DNA from 3 places in the Cytobacillus sp. SAFR-174 genome. Region 3 is predicted to be linked to each of the others. Evidence: riboswitches for the same ligand, from Rfam matches in the RefSeq annotation. Region 3 holds a riboswitch; each other region holds the start of a gene.
What was found. A riboswitch is a leader RNA that binds a small molecule or an ion and turns the genes downstream of it on or off. The one in region 3 is predicted to bind S-adenosylmethionine.

Region 1: it holds a riboswitch for S-adenosylmethionine, as region 3 does, so the genes downstream of both, ACTHRG_RS07110 (methionine ABC transporter ATP-binding protein) here and ACTHRG_RS15855 (homoserine dehydrogenase) in region 3, are expected to answer to the same signal.
Region 2: it holds a riboswitch for S-adenosylmethionine, as region 3 does, so the genes downstream of both, ACTHRG_RS00295 (2,3-diketo-5-methylthiopentyl-1-phosphate enolase) here and ACTHRG_RS15855 (homoserine dehydrogenase) in region 3, are expected to answer to the same signal.

What each region holds. Positions count from the first base shown of each region.
Region 1 is NZ_JBQCMZ010000005.1:90,030-97,615, reverse strand. Features, by position in the region: gene ACTHRG_RS07125 (M20 family metallopeptidase) at 1-785, opposite strand, end outside; gene ACTHRG_RS07120 (MetQ/NlpA family ABC transporter substrate-binding protein) at 915-1,742, opposite strand; gene ACTHRG_RS07115 (methionine ABC transporter permease) at 1,761-2,411, opposite strand; gene ACTHRG_RS07110 (methionine ABC transporter ATP-binding protein) at 2,401-3,432, opposite strand; SAM riboswitch class I at 3,591-3,692, opposite strand; SAM riboswitch class I at 3,794-3,893, opposite strand; gene ACTHRG_RS07105 (DMT family transporter) at 3,953-4,879, opposite strand; gene pdxR (MocR-like pyridoxine biosynthesis transcription factor PdxR) at 5,012-6,436, shown strand; gene ACTHRG_RS07095 (PAS domain-containing sensor histidine kinase) at 6,562-7,586, shown strand, end outside.
Region 2 is NZ_JBQCMZ010000001.1:58,410-65,995, reverse strand. Features, by position in the region: gene ACTHRG_RS00315 (aspartyl-phosphate phosphatase Spo0E family protein) at 99-332, opposite strand; gene ACTHRG_RS00310 (1,2-dihydroxy-3-keto-5-methylthiopentene dioxygenase) at 632-1,165, opposite strand; gene ACTHRG_RS00305 (methylthioribulose 1-phosphate dehydratase) at 1,220-1,855, opposite strand; gene ACTHRG_RS00300 (2-hydroxy-3-keto-5-methylthiopentenyl-1-phosphate phosphatase) at 1,852-2,514, opposite strand; gene ACTHRG_RS00295 (2,3-diketo-5-methylthiopentyl-1-phosphate enolase) at 2,507-3,739, opposite strand; SAM riboswitch class I at 3,825-3,928, opposite strand; gene ACTHRG_RS00290 (pyridoxal phosphate-dependent aminotransferase) at 4,016-5,188, opposite strand; gene ACTHRG_RS00285 (carbon-nitrogen family hydrolase) at 5,334-6,119, shown strand; gene ACTHRG_RS00280 (metalloregulator ArsR/SmtB family transcription factor) at 6,158-6,739, opposite strand; gene ACTHRG_RS00275 (methylated-DNA--[protein]-cysteine S-methyltransferase) at 6,852-7,352, opposite strand; gene ACTHRG_RS00270 (PAS domain-containing sensor histidine kinase) at 7,369-7,586, opposite strand, start outside.
Region 3 is NZ_JBQCMZ010000015.1:89,057-96,642, forward strand. Features, by position in the region: gene ACTHRG_RS15840 (DNA-3-methyladenine glycosylase) at 1-478, shown strand, start outside; gene ACTHRG_RS15845 (CBO0543 family protein) at 622-1,149, shown strand; gene ACTHRG_RS15850 (hypothetical protein) at 1,288-1,482, shown strand; gene ACTHRG_RS15855 (homoserine dehydrogenase) at 1,544-2,761, opposite strand; SAM riboswitch class I at 2,872-2,973, opposite strand; gene ACTHRG_RS15860 (NUDIX hydrolase) at 3,049-3,687, opposite strand; gene ACTHRG_RS15865 (general stress protein) at 3,896-4,504, shown strand; gene yhbH (sporulation protein YhbH) at 4,564-5,736, opposite strand; gene ACTHRG_RS15875 (hypothetical protein) at 6,020-6,205, opposite strand; gene ACTHRG_RS15880 (hypothetical protein) at 6,321-6,461, shown strand; gene ACTHRG_RS15885 (PrkA family serine protein kinase) at 6,555-7,586, opposite strand, start outside.

The DNA.
Region 1 (7,586 bases), on a different contig from region 3:
GTTACCTCATTTAAATCTGTTCTGGTTGAAGCACGAATGAAAAATCTGGCTTTTGCATACTCAGGGATAATATTTGGAGCATCCCCGCCATGTGTAATAATTCCATGGATTCGCACATCATCCTTCAATTGCTGACGGAGAGCATTTATTCCGTTGAACAGCTGAATAACTGCATCCAGAGCATTGATTCCTTCCTCCGGTGAAGCTGCTGCATGGGCAGGCTTTCCGATAAACTCGAAGTCAAGCGGATCCACAGCCAGTGATGAACTGGTGAGGCGGGTATGGTTTGATGGATGAACCATAAGGGCAGCATCAATGCCTTCAAGCAATCCATGCTTCACAAAGCTTCCTTTTGCACTTCCATTTGGCCCGCCTTCTTCTGCCGGGGTTCCAAGCACTACTGCTTCTCCGCCGGTCTCATCAATAACCTTGCTCAATGCAATGGCTGCCGCCACACTTGTTGTGCCTATAATATTGTGGCCGCATCCATGGCCCAGTCCTGGAAGAGCATCGTATTCTGCAAGGAATGCAATGGACGACCCCGGTTTAGCGGATTTTTTCCGGGCCAGAAAAGCTGTTTCATGCCCGGCCACTGCCCGCTCCACTTCAAATCCTTCCTTCTCAAGAATGCCTGAAAGCAAGCGCGAGGCAAAAAACTCCTCATTCCCTATTTCCGGGTTTGCATGGATCTGATGGCTTGCAGAAAGGTAAAGTTCCTTATTATCATCAACATTCTTCCTGATTGCTTCTTTCAGTTCGGATAGTGCTTTTACAGGTGCCGTCATCATTGTTCCTCCTTTTATAAAGTGAAACTTAAATCAGTGGGGATTTTCCTTATCCCCCACTTATCCTCCTTTGATTCCTCTGAGTCTTGGTGTGGGGGTCTTACTGCCCGTTAGACTGCGATAAATTAATTACCAGCCAATATCACTTAATGGAATGAACGTCGGGATCATGCTTCCGTCATATTCTTTCGTGATGAAATCAGCTACATCATCTTCCTGGTAAAGTTCCGCAATTCTCTTAAGCGTTTTGTTATCCTTGTCTTCTGTTCTTACAGCAATGATATTTACATAAGGTGTAGCGGTTTCGCTTTCAATAAACACTGAATCCTTAGTTGGGTTGAATCCGGCGTCTACGGCAATTCCGTTATTGATGACTGAAGCCGACACATCCGGAAGTGCACGCGGCGTCTGCGCTGATACCATTTCTACAAATTCAAGGTTCTTTTTGTTTTCAACGATTTTATTCAAGTCCAGATTTCCGTCATAGTCCTCGGATAATTTGATCAGGCCGGCTTCCTCCAGTAAAAGAAGGGCTCTTCCGCCATTAGAAGCATCATTTGGAATGGCGATTTTGCCGCCTTCCGGAATGTCTTCTACAGATTTTACTTTCTCAGAATAAAGACCCATTGGTGCTAAAACAGTTGTCGCAATCGGTGTAAGATCCATATTATGCTCTTTAATAAAAGTGTCGAAATAAGCGACAGTCTGGAATGCATTTACATCAAGATCACCTTCTGCAAGGGCTACATTTGGCTGCACATAGTCAGAGAAAGTCACAACCTCAATGTCAATGCCTTCTTTTTCAGCTTTTTCGGCAATAAAGTCCCAGATGCGTGTATCTGATCCGCTGACACCCAATTTAACCTTCTTTGTTTCTTCTCCGCCTGTTGTGCTTGAGCATGCCGCAGTGAACACAGCCAATGCTAAAATAATGAATGATAAAAACAGTTTTTTCATGATGTGTTTCCTCCTAAGTTATCTTCTTCTGATTTTTTTTGATAAAATATTTCCGAATGACTGCAGGCCTTGAACCATGACCACTAAAATTGCAACGGTAATCAGCATGACGGTTGTATCGAATCGCTGGTAGCCGTATGTAATGGCAAGGTCACCAAGGCCGCCTCCTCCGACTGCCCCGGCCATGGCTGAAGCTCCGACCAGACCGATTGTCGCAATGGTAAAGCCTAATACCAGCGAACTGAGTGCTTCCGGTATCAGAAACTTTAAAATGATCTGGCCAGGTGTCGCTCCCATTGCTTCTGCCGCTTCAATAACTCCCGGATCAACCTCAAGCAATGAGTTTTCTATTAATCTCGCAATGTATGGTCCTGCATAAAAGACGAGCGGCACTACGGCTGCAGCAGTTCCAATCGATGTTCCGACAATCATCCGTGTGATTGGGATGATGGCTACCATTAGAATGATGAAGGGGACTGATCTGAAAATATTAATAATGCTGTTTATGATGTTAAAAACAACGGTGTTTTCCAGCAGATGCCCTTTCCTTGTCACAACAAGCAATATGCCGAGCGGCAGTCCGATAAAAGCTGAAAACAGCAAGGAGAATGCCACCATTTGGACCGTTTCGATTAAGGCTTCGATGATTTTTTCCTGGTTAACTAGCACGTGATGTCACTTCCTTTATTGAAACTTTTTCCTGGCTGATATACTGAATAGCACGTTTGATTTCACTGTCCGGACCTTGGAATTCGACAATCAGGTTGCCAAATGGTGTTCCCTGCAGTTCAGTAATATTTCCAAACAGGACGTTGAAGTCGATATTAAACTTTTTGGCAACCTGAGAAAGCAGCGGCTGCCCTGCAGAGTTTCCGACAAAGTTGATTCTGAATACCTTTTGAAGCCCCTGCTGTTTTTCAATTACTTGCTTAATGGAGTCAGGTATTTGATCATTCATAACCGTGCTGACAAAGTTTTTCGCTGTTGGAGTTTTTGGTGAGGAAAAGACATTGAAGACGGTTCCTTCTTCAATAATTTTCCCTGCCTCGATAACAGCGACACGATCACAGATCTCCCTGATAACAGACATTTCATGAGTAATGATCAGAATGGTAATGTTGTATTCTTTATTTATTTTTTTCAGCAGCTGCAGGATCGAGCTGGTGGTCTGCGGATCCAGAGCTGACGTTGCTTCATCACATAATAGAATGGAAGGCTGGGTCGCCAGCGCCCTTGCAATCCCGATTCGCTGCTTTTGCCCGCCTGATAGCTGATCAGGATAGCTGTTCGCCTTATCGGCAAGCCCTACAAAATCTAATAGTTCATGGACACGCTTTTTTATTTCATCCTTAGGGATCTTAGCCAGTGTAAGCGGCATCGCCACATTCGCAAACACGGTTTTGGAGTTTAAAAGGTTAAAATGCTGAAAGACCATACCAATGTTTCTTTTCACTTCGCGAATTTCTTTTACTGATAAAGCCGTCAGATCATGGCCACTTACAATGACCTTTCCTGAAGTCGGCTTCTCCAGCCAATTGACACAGCGGATCAAAGAACTCTTTCCCGCACCACTGAAGCCGATCACCCCGAAAATCTCACCCTTATTAATCTTTAAATCTATTCCATCCAGAGCAGCTACCTGCTGACCTCCGCTTTCATAGACCTTCTTTAAATTCTGAAACTCTATCATGCAGCATCTCTCCTTTGTTGGTGACAGGCACCTATACCACTTTCGTGATGTGGTATAGGTACCTGTCACCGCTTTATAAACAATTATTCCTATGCGAAAACTAAGATTTATATCCTGAAATTTACCCCTTCCGCCAGAAGAGGTTTTTTGAAATCCTCTCCTTATCTTTCAGGCTTTTTGCCTGCTGGATTTGGCACGGTGCGTTCTGCCTGCTGCCGAAGCTTCATTGGGCCAGGTCCCTCTGCTTCTCTCGATAAGAATTATTCATATGTTTATGAATAGAATCTTGATGTATTTTTTCCACATAAAACAAAAACCCTCTTCTAAAGAAAGAAGAGGGCAGCATTTATCAATGGTCCTCTTCTTATCTTTCAAGCAATGCTTGCTGGATTTGGCACGGTACACTTTTGTCCGCTGCCGAGGTGTCATAGGGCCAGTCCCTCAACCTCTCTTGATAAGAAGATTTTTATTATGCGGTTGTTAATATGTTTATTACTTTACCATCTTAAAGAAAAGGATGTCAATCATATTTTTTAAATATTTTCACTTGATCCATTTTCATAAATTTCTGTAAATTTTTAGAGCCATCTTTTCGGTGAATAATCACCACACCTGCTAGAGCGATCATCCCACCCACAATGGATAACATAGCCGGCACCTCCCCCAGCCAAACCCACGCAATGACAAACGCCATTACTGGAGTCAGATATAGAGAACTCACCGCTTCAGACGCTCCCCCTATGGATGCAAGAAAAGCCAGGGCAATATATGGAATTACCGTCGGAAAAATCCCCAAATAGAGGACACTTAAAGTGGATTCAGCCGAAGCATGAAAGATCTCATTTCCGAGCCCGGGAAGATAAACCAGCATAAAAGCAGTCCCTGCCCATACCGTATACGATGTAAATGACAAAAATCCGTATTTATTAAAATATTTAGTCTGAAATACGAAATAGATGCTTTCTGAAATGGAAGCAAGGAGGACGAATAAAATACCGGTTTGGATTTCAAACCCGCCTCCTGTACCAAGCGAAATTAGTGCGGCACCCGCAAAGCTGACAGCGGAACCCGTCCACCTTGCTCTTCCAAACCTTTCGCTTAAAAATAAAGCAGCCAATGCAGCCGAAAAGATTGGAGTCATTGATACAATCAAGCTTGCCGGCCCGGCGCTTACTGTTTTTTCACCCATATTCAGTGCTGTATGATAAACCGTAAAACCAAGGAATCCCAGCATAAAAATGGCAGGAAGATCCCTTATATCCGGAAGGCGCATCTTCGTCACCAGTGCGAGGGCACCAAGTGCAGCGGAGCCAATTAAAAGCCTGAAAAGGGCAAGGTGTTCCGGGGAGTATGATTCCAGCCCAGCCCGGATTCCCGGGAATGCGGATGCCCAGAGAATGATAATAGAACTATGCGCCGCGATAATCATAAATTTTTTATTTGCCAACTTCATCCCCCTTATCAGCATTTCCCAGCCATTATCTATGCTGCTTTTCAGGATAAGCAATAACTGATACAATGTCCTCAACCAATTAGAAAAGAATTTTGCCAGCCAATTTTTATAAAGGCGGTTATATGGATGGATACAGCACAATTGCCAAAATATCAGCAAGTTATGGAAACGATTAAAGGAAAGATTTCCAAAGGCGAATGGCCAATCGGAAGTAAAATTCCAAGCCAGCGGAAACTGGCTGAAGAGTTTGGAGTAAACCGAAGCACTATTATCACTGCTCTGGAAGAACTTGCAGCAGATGGATTAATAGAGGGGAAAACGGGGGTTGGCACTAAGGTTATTAATAATACATGGACTCTGCTCGCTTCAAGGCAGTCTGCCAGCTGGAGCGAGTATATCGATACAGGGATACACAGGGCCAGCGAAAAAATCGTTCAGGAAATTAATGACTTAGAAATGGACCCCGCTTTTATACAGCTCAGCAAAGGAGAGCTTTCCCCAGAAATTTTCCCTGTACAAACAATGCAGAAAGTTCTAAAGGAAGCTGCTGATGAATTGAGTGAGCTCGGTTATGAGGAACCAAAGGGGTATTTCCCATTAAGACAGGCAGTAAGTGAGTATTTGGCAACATCCGGAATCTTCACTTCTCCTTCCTCCATACTTATTGTTTCGGGAGGGCTGCAGGCACTGCAGCTTGTTTCACTCGGACTTGTGCAAAGAGGGGCACCCGTATTTCTGGAAAAGCCCTCTTACCTATATTCTTTACAGCTTTTCCGGTCTTCAGGCATGAATTTAAAGGGGCTGCCAATGGATAAGGAGGGAATTATCACTAAAAGCATCTCTTTGAAGAAATACGAAAAAGGGAAATCCATTTTATACACGATTCCTTCCTATCATAATCCTACTGGAATTTTAATGACAGAAAAAAGAAGGAGGGAACTGCTTGATGTGTGCAGAATAGAACAGCTGCCAATTGTGGAAGACGATATTTACCGTGAGCTATGGCTTGATGAAATGCCTCCGCCACCATTAAAAGCAATGGACAAAAATGGCCAGGTCCTTTATATGGGAAGCTTGTCAAAAACATTGAGTCCCGGACTTCGAATAGGCTGGGTAGCAGCACCTGAACCTGTTATCGACCGGCTTGCCGATCTTAAAATGCAGACTGACTATGGTTCAAGTTCACTTTCACAAAGGGTAGCTGAAAAATGGCTGTCCACCGGCCTCTATCAAAAGCATATGGAAAATGTACGTGAGAAGTTAAGAATTCGCCGTAATACTGCCCTGGATGCATTAGATGCTCACTTGTCCGGGATAGCAGAATGGAATTCTCCAGAAGGCGGTTTTTTTATATGGCTGAAAGTACCGTCCAATATTCCAATTCGAAGTCTCTATCGGCAGGCTATTTCAAGAAAGCTGCTGATGAATCCAGGCAGCATATACAGTGACGGACCGAATCATTATATACGAATTTCGTATGCTTATGCCCCGCTGGAGGAACTGGAGGAAGGGATATTCATCCTTGGAGAGGAAATAAGAAAGCTCCTGTGATCATAGTACCTAACAAGGTATTATTCTTTTCAATTGGCATAGAGTGAAATTTATCCTATATGTCAATCTAAACATGTATTGTATAATGATGGAAAAGTGTCATTTTTCAAAAAAGGAGGGAGAAAATGATTATGACTGAGAATCCGGCAGATTTATTCGCGGACAAAGTCGAAGCGAGGAATCTGCAGCTGGCCATTCAGCATTCCAGCGATGTGATTGCAAGAGTGACAAAAGAAGGCATTGCTTTATATGTATCCCCTTCCTGCCTGCCGACACTGGGGTATTCCCCGCAGGATTTTTACCGGAGCAGTCTTTACACATACTGCCATCCAAATGACCGGGATCTTCTAAGAGATGCACTGGCCGAGCTCGAACAGCTTCCGCATAATCGGGAGACTTTTCGTTTCAGGCACAAGGAAGGACATTATTTGTGGCTGGAAGCCAATTTTTCAGTCATTAATGAGGATAAAGAAGCGATTTGCATAATCCGGGATATGACACAGAGAATTATTATGGAAGAGGAAATTCTTGAGACACAGGAGAAGTACCGTTTTCTGGTGGAGTACTCAAAGGATACGATCGGAATGGTGACTCAAAAGGGGATTTGGACCTATATCAATAATGAAGGGAAGAAGCTCTTCGGGTATACGAGCATCAATGAGATGATCGGCACCTCCCTCCACGACTACACTCCTCCTTCAGAACATTCCACCCTCGATGATTTTCTGCAAACAAAGCTAAGCGTGAATTTTGAGCTTAATTTGATCCGGACTGACGGACAAATAAGAAAAGCCGAAGTCCAGCTGATCCCAACCACTTTTAAGAACAGAAAAGTCTACCAGATCATTATCAAAGATGTAACTGGACAAAAGAAGACTGAAGAAAAGCTGCAGAATGCTGAAAAACTTTCCGTGGTCGGTCAGCTTGCGGCAGGCATCGCCCATGAAATCCGCAACCCGCTTACAGCCATAAAAGGCTTTACACAGCTGTTATACGAAGAACATAAAGACAATTTCGCAGAGGTCATTCTAAATGAGCTGGAGCGGATTGAAGGCATCGTCAATGACCTGCTCGTTCTCGCCAAGCCTCAAATAACCGAAATGGAAAAAACCTGCCTGACAAACATAGTAAAAAGTGTGATTACTCTTTT
Region 2 (7,586 bases), on a different contig from region 3:
ACTAGAATTGCAGCAGACTGCAAAAAAAAAGAACCCTTCACGGATCCTTTTTGACTTCCTTTTTATATTCGCTCAATAAATATACTCAGTTATTTTAATTATACAACTGCTTTCTTCCATGATAGAATCATTTGCCTGAATGAAACTCTCATCCTTTTCTTTTGTTCCTTCTCCCGTTTAATGAAGCATTGATATTCAAAAATCAATTGATCGAGTTCCTGGCTGCAGCGAACCGTTTCCTGGCTCGCCATTCCGTTTCTCCTTGCCGTTTCTATCATTTTTTCCCTTTTTTGCTGGATTTCAATCAGCAGCTGTATTCTTTTATTGCGCAACTTTCTTCCTCCTAATCCTATCCCTTTTATCCGATATAAATGTGTCTACTTGATGCATTATTACAAGAATTTCTATAAATGTAAATAGATTCGCAATATTAGACAATCTTTTTCCCAATTAATTTTAATCGACAATAATCTCACATCAGCCCCATTGGTTTTCGACACCTTCTGCTTATCAAAACTGCTTAAACCAACAGTTTTTGATAAAAAATTTGCATGATCAATGGATGTAAAAAAAAACCATTAATTATAGCGGGAAAATAAAAAACCCAATGCCTGAGCAATGGGTCAACAGATTATTGATGAACTTCCTTTTCTTCATAAATTGGCACCCATCCTTCTGCAGATACAAAGATCCGGATGGCTACTACCTTTCTGTCATCCTGCAGAGTAAAATAATGACGAATGTTTTCAGGTACTGATATTAAATCGCCGGGATTCAGGAATACCTCAAAGAATTCCCCATCTTTTCCTTGTATAATAAAAACCCCGTGGCCGCTGACAATAAACCTCACCTCATCGTCTGTATGGTGGTGTTCCCGCTGGAAATTTTGAAGAAGCTGTTCCAAATTCGGCGTATTCTCTGAAAGGGAAATGACATCCTGTGCCCTGTATCCTCTTCTTTCTGAAATATCCTTAATTTCTGCAGCAAACGTATCCAGGATTTCTTGTTTCTCATCATCGGAAAGCAAATATTTTTCCTGGAGGCTTTCAGGCAATTTATCTATTGCCCATTGCTCATAAATAACCTCCTGTTTTTCCAGAAAAGAAGCAATTTCTTCCTGATTCCTGATTTCTTTTTTTGAATTTTGAAATACGATATATGCCAAACTGATCTATCCTCTCTATTTAAATTTTTTTCTGCATTATTTTGAGCTTTTGGACTACACTACTTTGGATAACTGTTTGGCTCTATGTTCCAGAAGCTTTAGCTGATATCGGAACAGGAATTCTGAAGCCTCCAGGATCTTTTTAGCCTCAAAAGAGGTTTTGCCCCATACTGTAATTCCGTGGTTTCTAATTAAAATTGCACCTGAGTCTTCATGTACATGGGAAGCAAAACACTTTGCCAGCGCAGGAATATGCGCATAATTAGGAATAATCGGAATCCTGAGGACAGCATCCTCTTCCCATTTATCAAATGCTTTAATGAGCTCTTGTCCTTTAAAGGTTACTGCCTCCTGGTCGCCATAAATTTCTGAGATGACGTTATTATCAATTGTATGTACATGGAGACTGCATCCAGCTTTTGTTCTTCTGTATATTTCCGTATGCAGAAGTGTTTCAGCGGATGGCTTTAAATGGGTTTCGCCCACCGGCCGGCCAAATTCATCCACCAGTAGAAAGTCTTCTGCAGTCCGTTTCCGCTTATCCTTACCGCTTGCAGTTACGAGGAATTGAAGCGGGCTTGAGCTGACCTTAATGGCCAGATTTCCGCTCGTTCCCATAAACCAGTCCCTTTCCGCGAGCTCGGCTTTAATATCTGCAAGCTCATTCCATTTTTCCTCAAGTCTGCTCATACTCTCACCTCATTTAAATTTTTTAAGACCTCAATGCAATCATAGAATGTTTCAAAAGCATTATGTTTAAGGTTCATTTCCTTGCTTTTCTCAAGCAGCAAGTCTCTTGCTATGACAAAGTCCGCCTGTTTTGCAGCCTCAAGGTCAGTTACTGAATCTCCGATTACCACTTTAAATGTGTCCTCATCCTCTAATTTCCGCATAATGGAAGGCTTGCAGCAGCCGCAATCATTTTCGCATTTTTCATCACAGCTATGGGGCCATAAGATTTTTATTGTGTCTCCGCTAAAATCTGAACCATTGCAGAACACTGCTTCAAAGGGTCCATACTTATCCAAAACGGGAGCTACAAAAAAGTCTATTCCTCCGCTTACTATATAAAGCGGTATATCTTTTTCTGCCAGATAATCGACAAACGGCTGAAAACCCTCTCTTATCTTTGCATTTTTTAAAATGAAATCAGTAAGATCACTTTTCAGTTTGCTTGGGAGAAGGGAAAACATCTTTCCTACTCCCTCTTTAATAGAAACTTCCTGCTGCAGGACTTGATTTTTTATCCCCTCCCACCCAGAAGGAGCAAAATGTTTCATAATATTGATGATGTTATCTTTTTCGGTAATAGTTCCATCAAAGTCGCAAAATACCGCTATTTTAGCCATTCTTTAAAGCCGCCTTTTTGTATCCCCATAAATCAATCGCTCTTTTTAATTCTGGGAAGTCTGATGGAGCATCGGCTAAAGAGGCTCCCTTTAAAGTTAAATCAATCGCCTGGCGGAATGCCAAACCGCCTCCTCTTGCCCCATCAGGGTGCCCGTGTACGCCGCCTCCGGCATTGATGACACTGTCTATTCCGAAGTCTTCGAATAGCAATGGCACTAAACCCGGATGGATGCCGGCTGAGGGTACCGGAAAAGTTCTTTTGCAAAAATCATTCACAGTCAGGCTATCCGCAATTGATAATGCCTGGGTTTTCTCAAGGGCTACTGACCCATAAGGTGAAGGGAAAAGAGACAAGTCTGCCCCTGCATACCTGAGCAGTTTACCTAAAAGCAAAGGATAGGAGATCCCATAAACACTTGAAGCTGAAAGGGCTCCGCTGACTGCAGGATGTGCCATGATAGACAGTTCAATCTCATCATCTTCCCTCAAAGACTGCAATACATCGAGCCCATAAGAGAATACATTGAAAAGAAGAAGATCAGCTCCAAGACTGGATGCCTTTCTTGCCTTATCTCTTAATTCAAACGACCTGCCTGTTAAATTTACGGCATATAAGGTCCGATGGCCCGTTTCTTCATAAACCTGTCTCAACACCTTTTTTCCTTCCTTTATCCGCGCTTCTAACGGTGTAAGGCTGTTTTCAAATAGTATTTCATCGTCTTTTACAAGGTCTATGCCGCCCATGGCCTGTTCCCGCAGCTGAGAAGTCAAAAAATCCATATCTTTGCCGAGCACTCCTTTGAAGATGCTCATCAGAAGAGGCCTGTCATATACATTCAATTTTTCCCTCAGCCCTTCAATCCCAAAGCGAGGTCCGGGGAAAAAATTTTTCAATTCATTGGAAAACTGCAAATCCAAAAGTTTAATCTTTCCGTCCAGTGACAGTTTCCCAAAGACTGTTGTTAATATTGCCGGTAAATCCGGACTAAAATTTACAGCAGGATAGGCAATCTTGATAATTGCTGCTGTTTCCTTACTTTCTGCATCTTTTGTAAAGGTTTCAACAGAAACGACCCTGCCTTTATGCTTCTTTAGCTGCTGCTTTTCAAGCTCCGGCAGATGGGTCCATGATCCAACTGTTAAACCTAAAGCAATCTCCTCCGCTTTTTTCTCCGGATTATGTTTTTCATCATGTATTAGGTACGCTGCAATAATTTCGCTCATGAATCTTCTTCCTTTCAATATCAAAGAATGAGAAAAATAAAAAACCTCTTCAAATAAGAAGAGGTTAGCATAGCAATCTAACATCTTCTTATCTTTCAGCTATAAGCTGCAAGATTTAGCACCGTGCTTAAGTTTAAGTCGGTTGCCGGGCTTCATAGGGCTAGTCCCTCCGCCTGCTCTTGATAAGAAAACGAAATCTATTATTCAGTTAATTTAGAAATTTAATTAGAATTATGACAGTGCTTAATACTTTTGTCAATTTAATTTTTGAAAAAATTAAAATAGATCTAATTTTTGTATTCGCCTTACCGCTTCTTTAAGTCTTTCTTCAGATGTCAGCAAACCGGCTCTCACAAATCCTTCTCCAAATTGGCCGAACCCATTGCCTGGTGCAACTGCAATATGCGCTTTTTCCAGGAGATACTCAGAAAACTCTTCAGATGTATATGATTCCGGGACCTTAAGCCATGCAAAAAAGGAGCCTTGAGGCGCTTGTACATCCCACCCGATTTCCCTGAGACCGGAAATAAATGCATTTCGTCTGGATTCGTAGATTGAATTCAACTCTTTTACACAATCCTGTGAGCCTGACAGAGCAGATGCCGCAGCTTCCTGAACAGCTCCAAACAAGCTGACGTAAAGATGATCCTGCATCAGGTTCAGTGCTGCAATAACGCTTGCATTTCCAGCCGCAAACCCTACTCTCCAGCCAGCCATATTAAAGGTCTTTGAAAGAGTATAAATTTCAATTCCGACCTCTTTTGCCCCATCTGCCTGAAGAAAACTTACTGGTTTTTTTCCATCAAATCCAATTCCGCCATATGCAAAGTCATGAACGGTGCAAATACCATGCTTTCGGCTCAATTCGACTGTTTCCTGAAAAAAATCAATGTTTGCCACTGCTCCAGTAGGATTATTTGGATAATTAAGAAACATTAATTTGGCTGAATCAAGCTTCTCAGCTGGAAATTCACTGTAAACAGGCAAGAAGTTATTTTCCTCTCTCAGAGGCATTGTTACCATTTTTGCTTTAGCAAGCGCAACTCCTGACCAATAATCAGGATATCCCGGGTCCGGAACCAATACGCTGTCCCCGGGATTTAAAAGGCATTGAGGAATTTCAACAAGCCCTGCTTTGCCTCCAAAAAGGATCGCTATTTCAGTATCTGGGTCCAAATCCACATCATATTCCCTTTTATAAAAGTCAGCTGCTGCCTTTTTTAAATACGGGTAACCCTGAAAAGGAGAATACTTATGGTTTTGAGGGTTTTCGGCTGCACTATGAAGACGCTTGACAATATGCTCCGGGGTAGGCAGATCAGGATTTCCCTGTCCCAGGTTGATGACATCATGACCCTGTTCAAGCTTTTTCCCCACCTTAGCTGTCAAAGAGGCAAAAAACTGTTTTGGCAGACTTTTTAATAGTTCTGATTGCGGATAATTAATCAAATTGTTCACCTGCTTTTAAAAAAATGATTGAAAATATAGTCACAAATGATATAACGTAAATGATAAGTTGTAAAGTAAAATTTAGAAAATTTATATCTATCGGACTAATCATAACATAAGGAAAAGATGATTGCGGGGGAGTTAAATGAAATTAAAGGTTGCCTGTTTACAAATGGATATCGCCTTTGGAAAACCTGAGAAGAATTTTATAGCGGCTGAAGCCATGTTTAATAAAGCGCTTAAGTCCAATCCGGACATTTTGGTTCTTCCGGAGCTTTGGACCACAGGCTATGATTTGACCAGATTGGATGAAATTGCGGACCAGGATGCAGCCTTTGCACTGGCTTTTTTGAAAGAGACAGCACAAAAAAATAAGGTTCATCTGATTGGCGGGTCTGTTGCAAAGAAAACATCCGATGGTATATTTAACACGCTGCTGATTGTAGATAACAATGGAGACTTTATACATGAATACAGCAAGCTGCACTTATTTAAGCTTATGAATGAGCATCTCTATTTGAAAGGAGGGTCAGCCAGAGGAGAATTTTCTCTGGACAATAGGAGATTTGCAGGAATGATCTGTTATGATATCCGTTTTCCTGAGTGGGTGCGGAGCCATACAGCAGGGGGTGCAGAAGCTTTATTTGTAGTAGCCCAATGGCCATTGGCCCGGCTTGCACATTGGCGTGCGCTCTTGATTGCACGTGCCATTGAAAATCAATGCTATGTCATTGCCTGCAACCGTTCCGGCTCAGATCCTGCTAATGTCTTTGCTGGCCATTCGATGATTATAGATCCCTGGGGTGATGTGCTTTCTGAAGGCTCTGAAACTGAAGAAATCCTTCATGGTGAAATTGACCTGGATAAAGTGAAGGAAGTCCGCAGCTTGATTCCGATTTTTGATGACCGCAAACCGGATTATTACCGCTGAGGACTTTGTTTGCAGGGGGCCCTGTCAGGACCCCCTGCTTACCCTTCTATTTTTGCCCACATTTCAGGAGGGTTTAACTCGTAAATTCCATTTTCACGGTACATATAATGGTTGATTATAAATTCTCTGCGTATAGTAGCATAGTCTTCATGATACTGTTTGATATATTCGTTAAGCTCTTTTTCTTCATATTTTTTGCCCATTTTCAAGCCTTTAATTAAGTGCTCAAAAACCATAAGTTTCTTCTTTCTCTGGGCGGGAATATTCTTCAGCTTTCCATCCCGTGTAAAGAAATTTTCAATAACCTTCTGGTTTTCTGAATTTAATTCCTCCATTTTTTTAACCTCCTCTTTGTCTGCCAATTTTGCAAGAACACCTGACTGTTGTTTCAGTACAGATTCATTCAGGTAAAAATAAACAGTATTTTTATCTCTCCTTTGATAAACAAGGTTTATTTCCCGCAGTTTATTTAGGTGATGCGTAATAGTAGGCGGGGTTAAGCCAAGCTTTCCGGCTATCGCCTGGCCATGCAGCGGCCCTTTGGCAAGGAGAAAAACAATCCGGATTCTGGTGGGGTCTCCCATAGTCTTATAAAAAGCCACTAAACGATTTAATTGCATAATACAGAGCCTCATTTCGATTATCATCTAATTAGATATTAGTCGAACATGTTATCTCTCGTCAACAAAATTTAAGAAACAAAAAAATCACCCTAAGAGGTGATTTTGACAACTATTTAGCATAATTAGCCCCTTCAAGGGATAATAATATTTCTTTAATTTCTGTCCTGCTTCCTGCATACCCGGTTAGTGATTTATTTTTGCCGATAACACGATGGCAAGGAATAATGATTGGAAGGCGATTGGCCTTATTTGCCTGTCCAATGGCCCGCACAGCTTTGTCTTTCCCTATTTTAACAGCAATGTCATGATAGCTTCTTGTCTCCCCAAATGGGATGAGGCAAAGCTCTTTCCATACTGCTATTTGGAATTCAGTTCCATTAGGGTCAATTGGGAGATCAAAGGCCTTCCTATGTCCGTCAAAGTATTCCTCAAGCTGGAGAGCACACTTTTTTAACAAAGAGTCAGAGGGATTAAATTGCAATGATGAGACCTCTTCCCCTTCCAGAAAATCAGCTTCCCCCATGTATAAAGCCAAAAGGATTCCATTTTCTGCTACGATGTAAATGTCTCCAGCCGGTGTCATTTTCTTAGAATAAACTCTGCCTGTCATTTCATTCCCGCCTTTATTATGTGGGCAAATAGATGTGGAAAACAGTTCCTTCACCCAATTTGCTTTCCACTTCAATTGTTCCCTTGTGTTCTTCTACAATTTTATATGTAACCATTAAGCCAAGTCCAGTACCTCTTTCCTTTGTAGTATAGAAAGGCTCACCAAGCTTTTTTATTTTATGTGCAGGAATTCCAGTTCCTTCATCCCCTATGGATATGTGAACTTTTTGGTCCG
Region 3 (7,586 bases):
TATTGTCGAGACGGAAGCTTATATGGGCCCGGAGGATAGAGCAGCACACAGCTTTGGGAACAGGAGAACAAAAAGGACCGAAATCATGTTTAATGAACCAGGTTTTGTCTACACTTATGTGATGCATACCCATTGCCTCGTTAATGTTGTGAGCGGTCAAAAGGAAAAGCCGGAAGCTGTATTGATCAGAGGGATTGAACCTGTCGACGGAATTGAGTTAATGAAGAAAAGACGTAAGATGGAAGATCTTAAAAACCTCACTAATGGGCCAGGTAAATTAACTAAAGCTCTCGATATAACAATAGATGATTATGGCCGCCATTTTACCAGCCCTCCTCTAATGATTGCTAAAGGAATCCCTCCCGGGGAAATCAAACGGGGAACACGAATAGGCATTGATAATTCCGGTGAAGCACGGGATTATCTCTGGAGATTCTGGATGTCCGATAGTCCTTATGTATCACGGAACAGAAAATAACAGCTATATTAAAAACGACCGGAAAGCCCCCTTCTGATTGGGTTTTCCGGTTATTTATCTGCCTTAACCTGCTTAGTTTTTTTATTTTTTCTTAAATTGGATAGGATAGGAATAACTGTGCGCTCTGGGAAGAGGTGAATGGAATGAATGCTCTATATGCTTTTTTGTGGATTTTCGCTCTATGGAAGTGGGGTGACTGGAGAAATTGGAAAATGTATTATCCCACCATCCTTTTTTACATATTAGGGGACTTTTTATATTTATATCTGCTCTCAGACTTTTATCCGATGTGGACATATGATCCACAGGGGGTCGATGAGAAGGTGAATCTTACAAATACCCATGTCAGTTTTTCCATTATGGCTGTAAAGTATCCGGCAACTATTTTGATCTATCTATACAGATTCCCTGGAGGAAAATTTATTAAGAAACTGCTTTATATCTCAGGCTGGGTCCTTCTCTATACGGTAAATGAGGTGGTTGATATCAAATTTAATCTGATAAAGTACGATAATGGCTGGAGTTTAAAATGGTCGATTCTTTTCAATACTGTTATGTTTACCATCCTTTGGGTGCACCACAAGCGGCCAGCTGCCGCATGGGGACTTTCCATTCTTTTCATCCTCTTCCTATGGAGGCAGTTCGATGTGCCATCAGCTGTTTTTAGATAAGTGTCTAATTTCATTGCAATTTGTCGATAAAAAAACAAGCTATTTTACTGGACTTTTTTTATTAAAGCGTTTATTTTACTATAAAAAGGCAATATTCTATGTATAAGTTTCAATAAATTGGAATGGGATGGTGTTACGATGGCAAACAAGAAAAATGTTAAATCTCCCGGCAAAGATCTCAATATTGGTGCGAATGTTTCATTAAACGGCCTGGTAACAGCTGTTTTTGATAATATGGTCCATGTCCAGATTGGCGCTAAGATAGTAACAGTTCATGTTAAAGACCTGTATTCCGGATTAAATAATCCTTTATTTAATAAACAGCAGGCTTAGTATCCACCATCTCTAAACATACTTCAGGAGGGGCAGCTCAAAGGCTTGCCCCTTCTGTTTTTCAGACCGTCTGTACCTGCTTATACTTCCCTGCCGTGACTGCATAATCTCCAAGCACTTGATAAGCCTTCAAATCGGATTTGTCTAATAATGACACAGCCTCTGCAGCTCCCTTAACGATCAGGGCCTGCTCTGACACTTTGCTGACGATTTCAACTCCCTCAAGGAATTCATATCCTTCAACATCACCCAATATAACCCAGAGCTGCTGTTCAGGGACCTTCTCTTCCAATGCAGCTTCCTCATATGCTGAAGGGAAATCGGCTTTGCCCACATGAATTAAATCTTCAATAATCGCACTCGCTGTCGGGAACATGCCTGCTCCAGGTCCCTGCAGACTGATATTCCCGACAATATCCGCATCGATTGAAACGGCATTCTGCACGCCTTCTACTCTGTATAGAGGATGCGATTCACCTGTCAGGACCGGCTTTACTGTACAGCGGACAGAATCTTTTTCCCTATGAATCGATGCTGCATGCTTGAATTTCAACCCCAGCGAATCAGCCAATCGGATTTGCTCAATCGTAATATCAGTAATGCCTTCTCTTACAGAGTATTCCTGTGCAGGCGCTTTCCCGAATACAAGCTCGCTCAGAACAACTGCTTTGTAAAAGGCGTCATATCCTTCGATATCATTTTTAGGATCGGCTTCTGCATAGCCTTTTTCCTGAGCGATTTTCAATGCTTCTTCAAATGATAAGTTCTCTTCGCGCATACTTGTCAAAATGAAATTGGATGTGCCATTTAAAATTCCTTCAATCCGTTCGATCCTGTTGGCATTCAGCAGCTGCCTGATGGTCTGAATGATGGGGATACCGCCGCCGACTGTTGCTTCATATCCCAGTGATACATTCTTTTCTTTTGCCAGCCTCGCAAGCTCACTTCCATGAAATGCAAACATCTCTTTATTCGCTGTAATGACATGGCATCCTCTCGATATGGCCTGGCGCAGATACGTATAGCCCGGCTCCCTGCCAACAATGGCATCAATTACGACATCAAGCTTTGGAAGCTCAATAATATCCTGAAAGTCATCTGTTAAAAGCACCTCATCATCAGGCAAAGAATGTTTATTTACATTTTTGACCAGGATAGCGGAAACCTTCACTTCTTTCCCGAGTATCGCCTGTAGCCTTCCCTGATGCTTTCTGATTGTTTCATACACTCCTTTTCCAACAGTTCCAAACCCCAATAGCCCGATCGTTATTGCTGACATTATTTATTCCCCCTGGATAAAATTTATTGTGCCTGCCGTAAAAAACAAAAAACCCCTTCCGTCCATTACAGACAAGAAGGGGTTTGAATTAATATTCCGTTCATTCCGCCTTCTTATCTTCGGAAAATGTATTCCTCTGAATTTGGCACCGTGCATGAATGCTGGTTGCCGAGGCATCATAGGGTCAGTCCCTCCGCCTCTCTTGATAAGAAGTTTCTAAGTATTCAATTTATATGAATCATAAACATTTATCAGGACTGCGTCAACCTTTTTGAAAATTATTTTCTTCAGACGCTTTCACTTTCATTGAAATCTTCTGTTATGATCTCAAGAAAATGTTTAAGGATTCTGGCAGTCAGCCCCCAGATGACCTTGTCCTGGAAATAGTAAAATACCTCTTCCGCTCTCCTTGTCTGCCAATTGTAATTTTCACCTCCGGCAATTAAATCAAAAGGAAAATTTTCTTCAGGCTCTACTTTAAAATTTACGTGATATGTTTCAGGCTTTACTTTTTTCAGAAATGAAAGGGGGACGGTAAAAACCTCTTCTACTTCATCAGGGTTCGGGACAATCTTGTCCGGGTTTTGGATAATGCCTGCATAAGGGTAAATAATTTGACCGAAGGAGATCATGTAATCCAGCGGGGAAACATTTGTGATGCTGTCTTCGCCCACACCGAGTTCCTCAGAGGTTTCACGGACGGCCGTATGCTCTTCATCCCTATCTTCCGGATCTATCCTTCCGCCGGGGAAACATACCTCCCCAGGCTGCCTTCTCATTTTAAGTGAACGCACTTCAAATAGGACATGTACCTCATTATTGATTTCAACCAGCGGAAGCAAAATAGCGAACTTGGAAAATCGCTCACTTCCCAAAATAATTGGGGTTCTGTTCCCTAACCTTTTAGCCAGTTTCTCAATCTCCATATCTGCCCACCTCCAGCAGCAATTCAATTCAGTTATTATACCTTTATCATACTGTATTCTTTGTGTTTTATTAATTTATACGGCTTGTGCCATATAATGATTCAGGACTAAACGCTATTGCATCCAGCCCTTCAAAAGCAAAAGAACGTTTCTCCGCCAGCAATTCAGGGAAATAAAAAAATATCATACTACACTGGGAGTGAAAAATATGCAGAAGAATATATTAATAGGCGGATTCGATACTCAGCAAGAGCTTAAAGAAGCCATTGAAGGTGCAGGGTCAAATGGATATCAGAAGGAAAATCTTGTGATCGTCTCAAAGGATGGCGCAAATCTTGAAAGCTTTGCAGACAATTACGGAGTGAACTTGCGGATAGTCGGTTCCCAGGAGCTGGGCAATCAGCGTTTTCTTGATTCTGTTAAAGCTCTATTCATGGGGGAAGATCCGGCCACAAGTTCAGGGATTGATCCCGATAAAAAAGATGGTACACGATTTGATGAACATGACCTGGATCGATACGCAAGCATGGTTTTTGACGGAAAATATGTCTTAATCGCTGACTATTATGGGAAATATCCAAACTCCACGCAGGACAATCAGAGAATCACTGCCGAAAACTCTGAAGGATATATGGAGAGTGCTTCAGCCCGGGAGGTTGTCCATGAATCGGATATCAAAACACTGGCAGATAAATCCGCTGATCCATGCTGTGTCAGCGAGAATCCCAGTCGTGTTCAGCATTCACATACTTCAGCAGAGATGAAAACCAGTGAAGTAAATCGGCAAGAATTGCTTACAAAAGACAGGCTTAAATAGCATCAGCCCCCTGAAAATGGGGGCTTTTTGCTGAAATAAAAAGAGAGGTTTCCCTCTCTTTAGGCATATTTCTTCTTATCCTCTTCCTGTTTGAAAAAGCTTTTCATCGCATGGAATACATCTGCTTTTTGCTTAAGAATATAATATCGGAAATCATCATTTTTGATATTTTTATAGGCGGACATCAGAGTCGAGTGGCGGTTGTACTGGTTGACCTCACCGTATCCAAACATATTGGACACCTTCATCAGGTCTTCCACCAGCTTGACACAGCGGGCATTATCAGAGGTCAGGTTATCACCGTCTGAGAAGTGGAAAGGATAAATATTAAATTTACGCGGATCGTACTTGGCATCTATCAGCTCAAGCGCTTTTCGGTAGGCAGATGAACAAATCGTTCCACCGCTTTCTCCTTTTGAAAAAAAGTCCTCTTCTGAAACCACTTTTGCTTCTGTATGGTGGGCAATAAATTCAATTTCAACTGTCTCATATTTGGTTCTCAGGAACCGCGTCATCCAGAAGAAAAAGCTTCTGGCCATATACTTTTCCCAGATCCCCATCGATCCGCTCGTATCCATCATCGCAAGCACGACAGCCTTCGAATCAGGCTTTACAATTTCATTCCAGGTCTTAAACTTCAAATCTTCCTTATAAATCGGGTGGAACGCTGCCTTGCCCTTCATTGCGTTGCGCTTGAATGCCGACATCATGGTCCTTTTCTTATCAATATTGCCCATTAAACCTGTTTTTCTGATGTCATTAAATTCAATATCCTCTACAACATTTTCATCCTGTTCTTTTCTCTTTAAATTAGGCAATTCCAATTGTTTAAATAAAGCCTCTTCAATTTCCATGAGTGATACTTCTGCTTCAAAATAATCCTCGCCTGCCTGGTCGCCTGCTCCTTGCCCCTTTCCGGGTCCTTTCTGGCTGCCGGATCCGTCACGGGCCACTACATCTCCAATCTGGCTATCTCCATCGCCTTGGCCGACATGTTTGTTTTTATCATAGTTATAACGGATTTTGTATTCATCCAATGAGCGAATCGGAATCTTTACCACTTCCCGCCCATTCGACATTACAATGTTTTCTTCCGTTATCAAATCAGGCAAATTGTTGCGGATTGCTTCCTGGACTTTATCCTGATGACGCTGCTGGTCATCATAGCCTTTGCGATGGAGGGACCAATCTTCTTGGGAAATCACAAACTGATGGTTATTGACATTCGTCATGTTAACCCCTCCTTTTAAAATAAATTTCACACATTACAGCTTTCCAACATACAATATCGCGAGTGTCAAAAAAAGATGAAACATCCCCATTTCAGCAGTCTGCCTTCATTTCATAGATTCATTTCCCGGCAGTGATTTTAATATTCATGCACCAATACAAAGAAATGTTTATTACTCTATCATATGCGGGAAGACAAAATAATTTACAAATAATTTTGACAATAAGACATTCGAAGCATCTTTTAGACAAGCCCATTTTTTATACAAAAATAAACCTCCGCGATCAGCGAAGGTTCTTGTCTTTGTTTTTATTCTGAATGGGATCCGGATATTTATCGTAATCCTCTTTTAATTCTTTATTGGTCCGCATATTTTCCATCTGCTTGCCCAGGTTTTCCATTTCTTCAATATTTTCCGCCATTGAGCTGTTTCTCGGTGTATAATCCTTATCTAATTCTTTCTTTTTCATGAATATCACCTCTGCTGTATTTATACCCCTAATTGGGCCAATCTAAACTTTTATAATAGTTCTGAAGCATAAATATGGCCAAGTGTAAATAGGATTATACAAAAGGGGGGATTTTATGAGCGAAATCCTTTGCTGCAGCTGGTGCGGTGAATTATCGATATTTGAGCGGACCGTTTACCTTGAAAATAAGCCAGTCTGTCAGGAATGCCAGAAAAAAAAGAATGAACCCGCATTAACAATAGACAAAAATGGATGAAGAGGCTTTTCGAAGCCTCTTTTTTATATTTATTAAATCTATTAATTACATACTAAAAAATAAGCCTGGCATCAATACTGCCAGGCCCTTCATTTATCGATTCAGCAAGCTTCCCACATAGCGGAGCAGTTCGTTTGCTGATGTGGAGTTATAGCCATGTTCGTCGATCAGACGTGCTACTACCTCATTCACCTTCTTCAGCTGCTGCTCATCCGGCGTTTTTGAAGATGTGGTGATTTTCACAACATCTTTCAGGTCAGCGAAGAGTTTCTTCTGGATGGCTTCGCGCAGGCGGTCATGCGAATTATAGTCAAAGCGCTTGCCTTTTCTGGCATAAGCGGAGATGCGGATGAGGATTTCCTCCCTGAATGCTTTCTTCGCATTCTCGGAGATGCCGATTTGTTCTTCGATTGAGCGCATCAGCTTTTCATCCGGACTGATCTCCTCACCGGTTAATGGGTCGCGCAGCTTCGCTTTATTGCAGTATGCTTCAACATTATCAAGATAGTTTTCCATAAGCGTTTTTGCAGATTCTTCATAGGAGTAAACAAATGCCTTTTGGACTTCTTTCTTGGCGATATCATCATACTCTTTGCGGGCCAGAGAAATAAAATTCAGGTATCTTTCCTTAAGCTCTGGAGTGATGGATGGATGCTGATCCAATCCTTCTTTAAGCGATCGCAGTACATCCAGCGCATTGATGCTTGTGATATTTTTGCGGATGATTGTCGAAGAGATCCTGTTGATGACATAACGCGGGTCAATGCCGCTCATGCCCTCATCTGCATGCTCTTTTTTCAATTCTTCCACATCTGCTCTATTATAGCCTTCAACACTCTCACCATCATACAAACGCATTTTCTTAACTAAATCAATATCGCCTTTTTTCGGATCCTTCATGCGGGTTAAAATCGTAAACATCGCTGCCACTCTTAAAGTATGCGGTGCAATGTGCACATTGGAAACATCGCTTTCACGGATCATTTTATCGTAAATCTTCTCTTCCTCTGAAACCTTTAAATTATATGGGATTGGCATAACGATAATCCTGGAATGCAAAGCTTCATTCTTTTTATTGGAAATGAATGAACGATACTCTGTTTCATTCGTGTGAGCGACAATTAG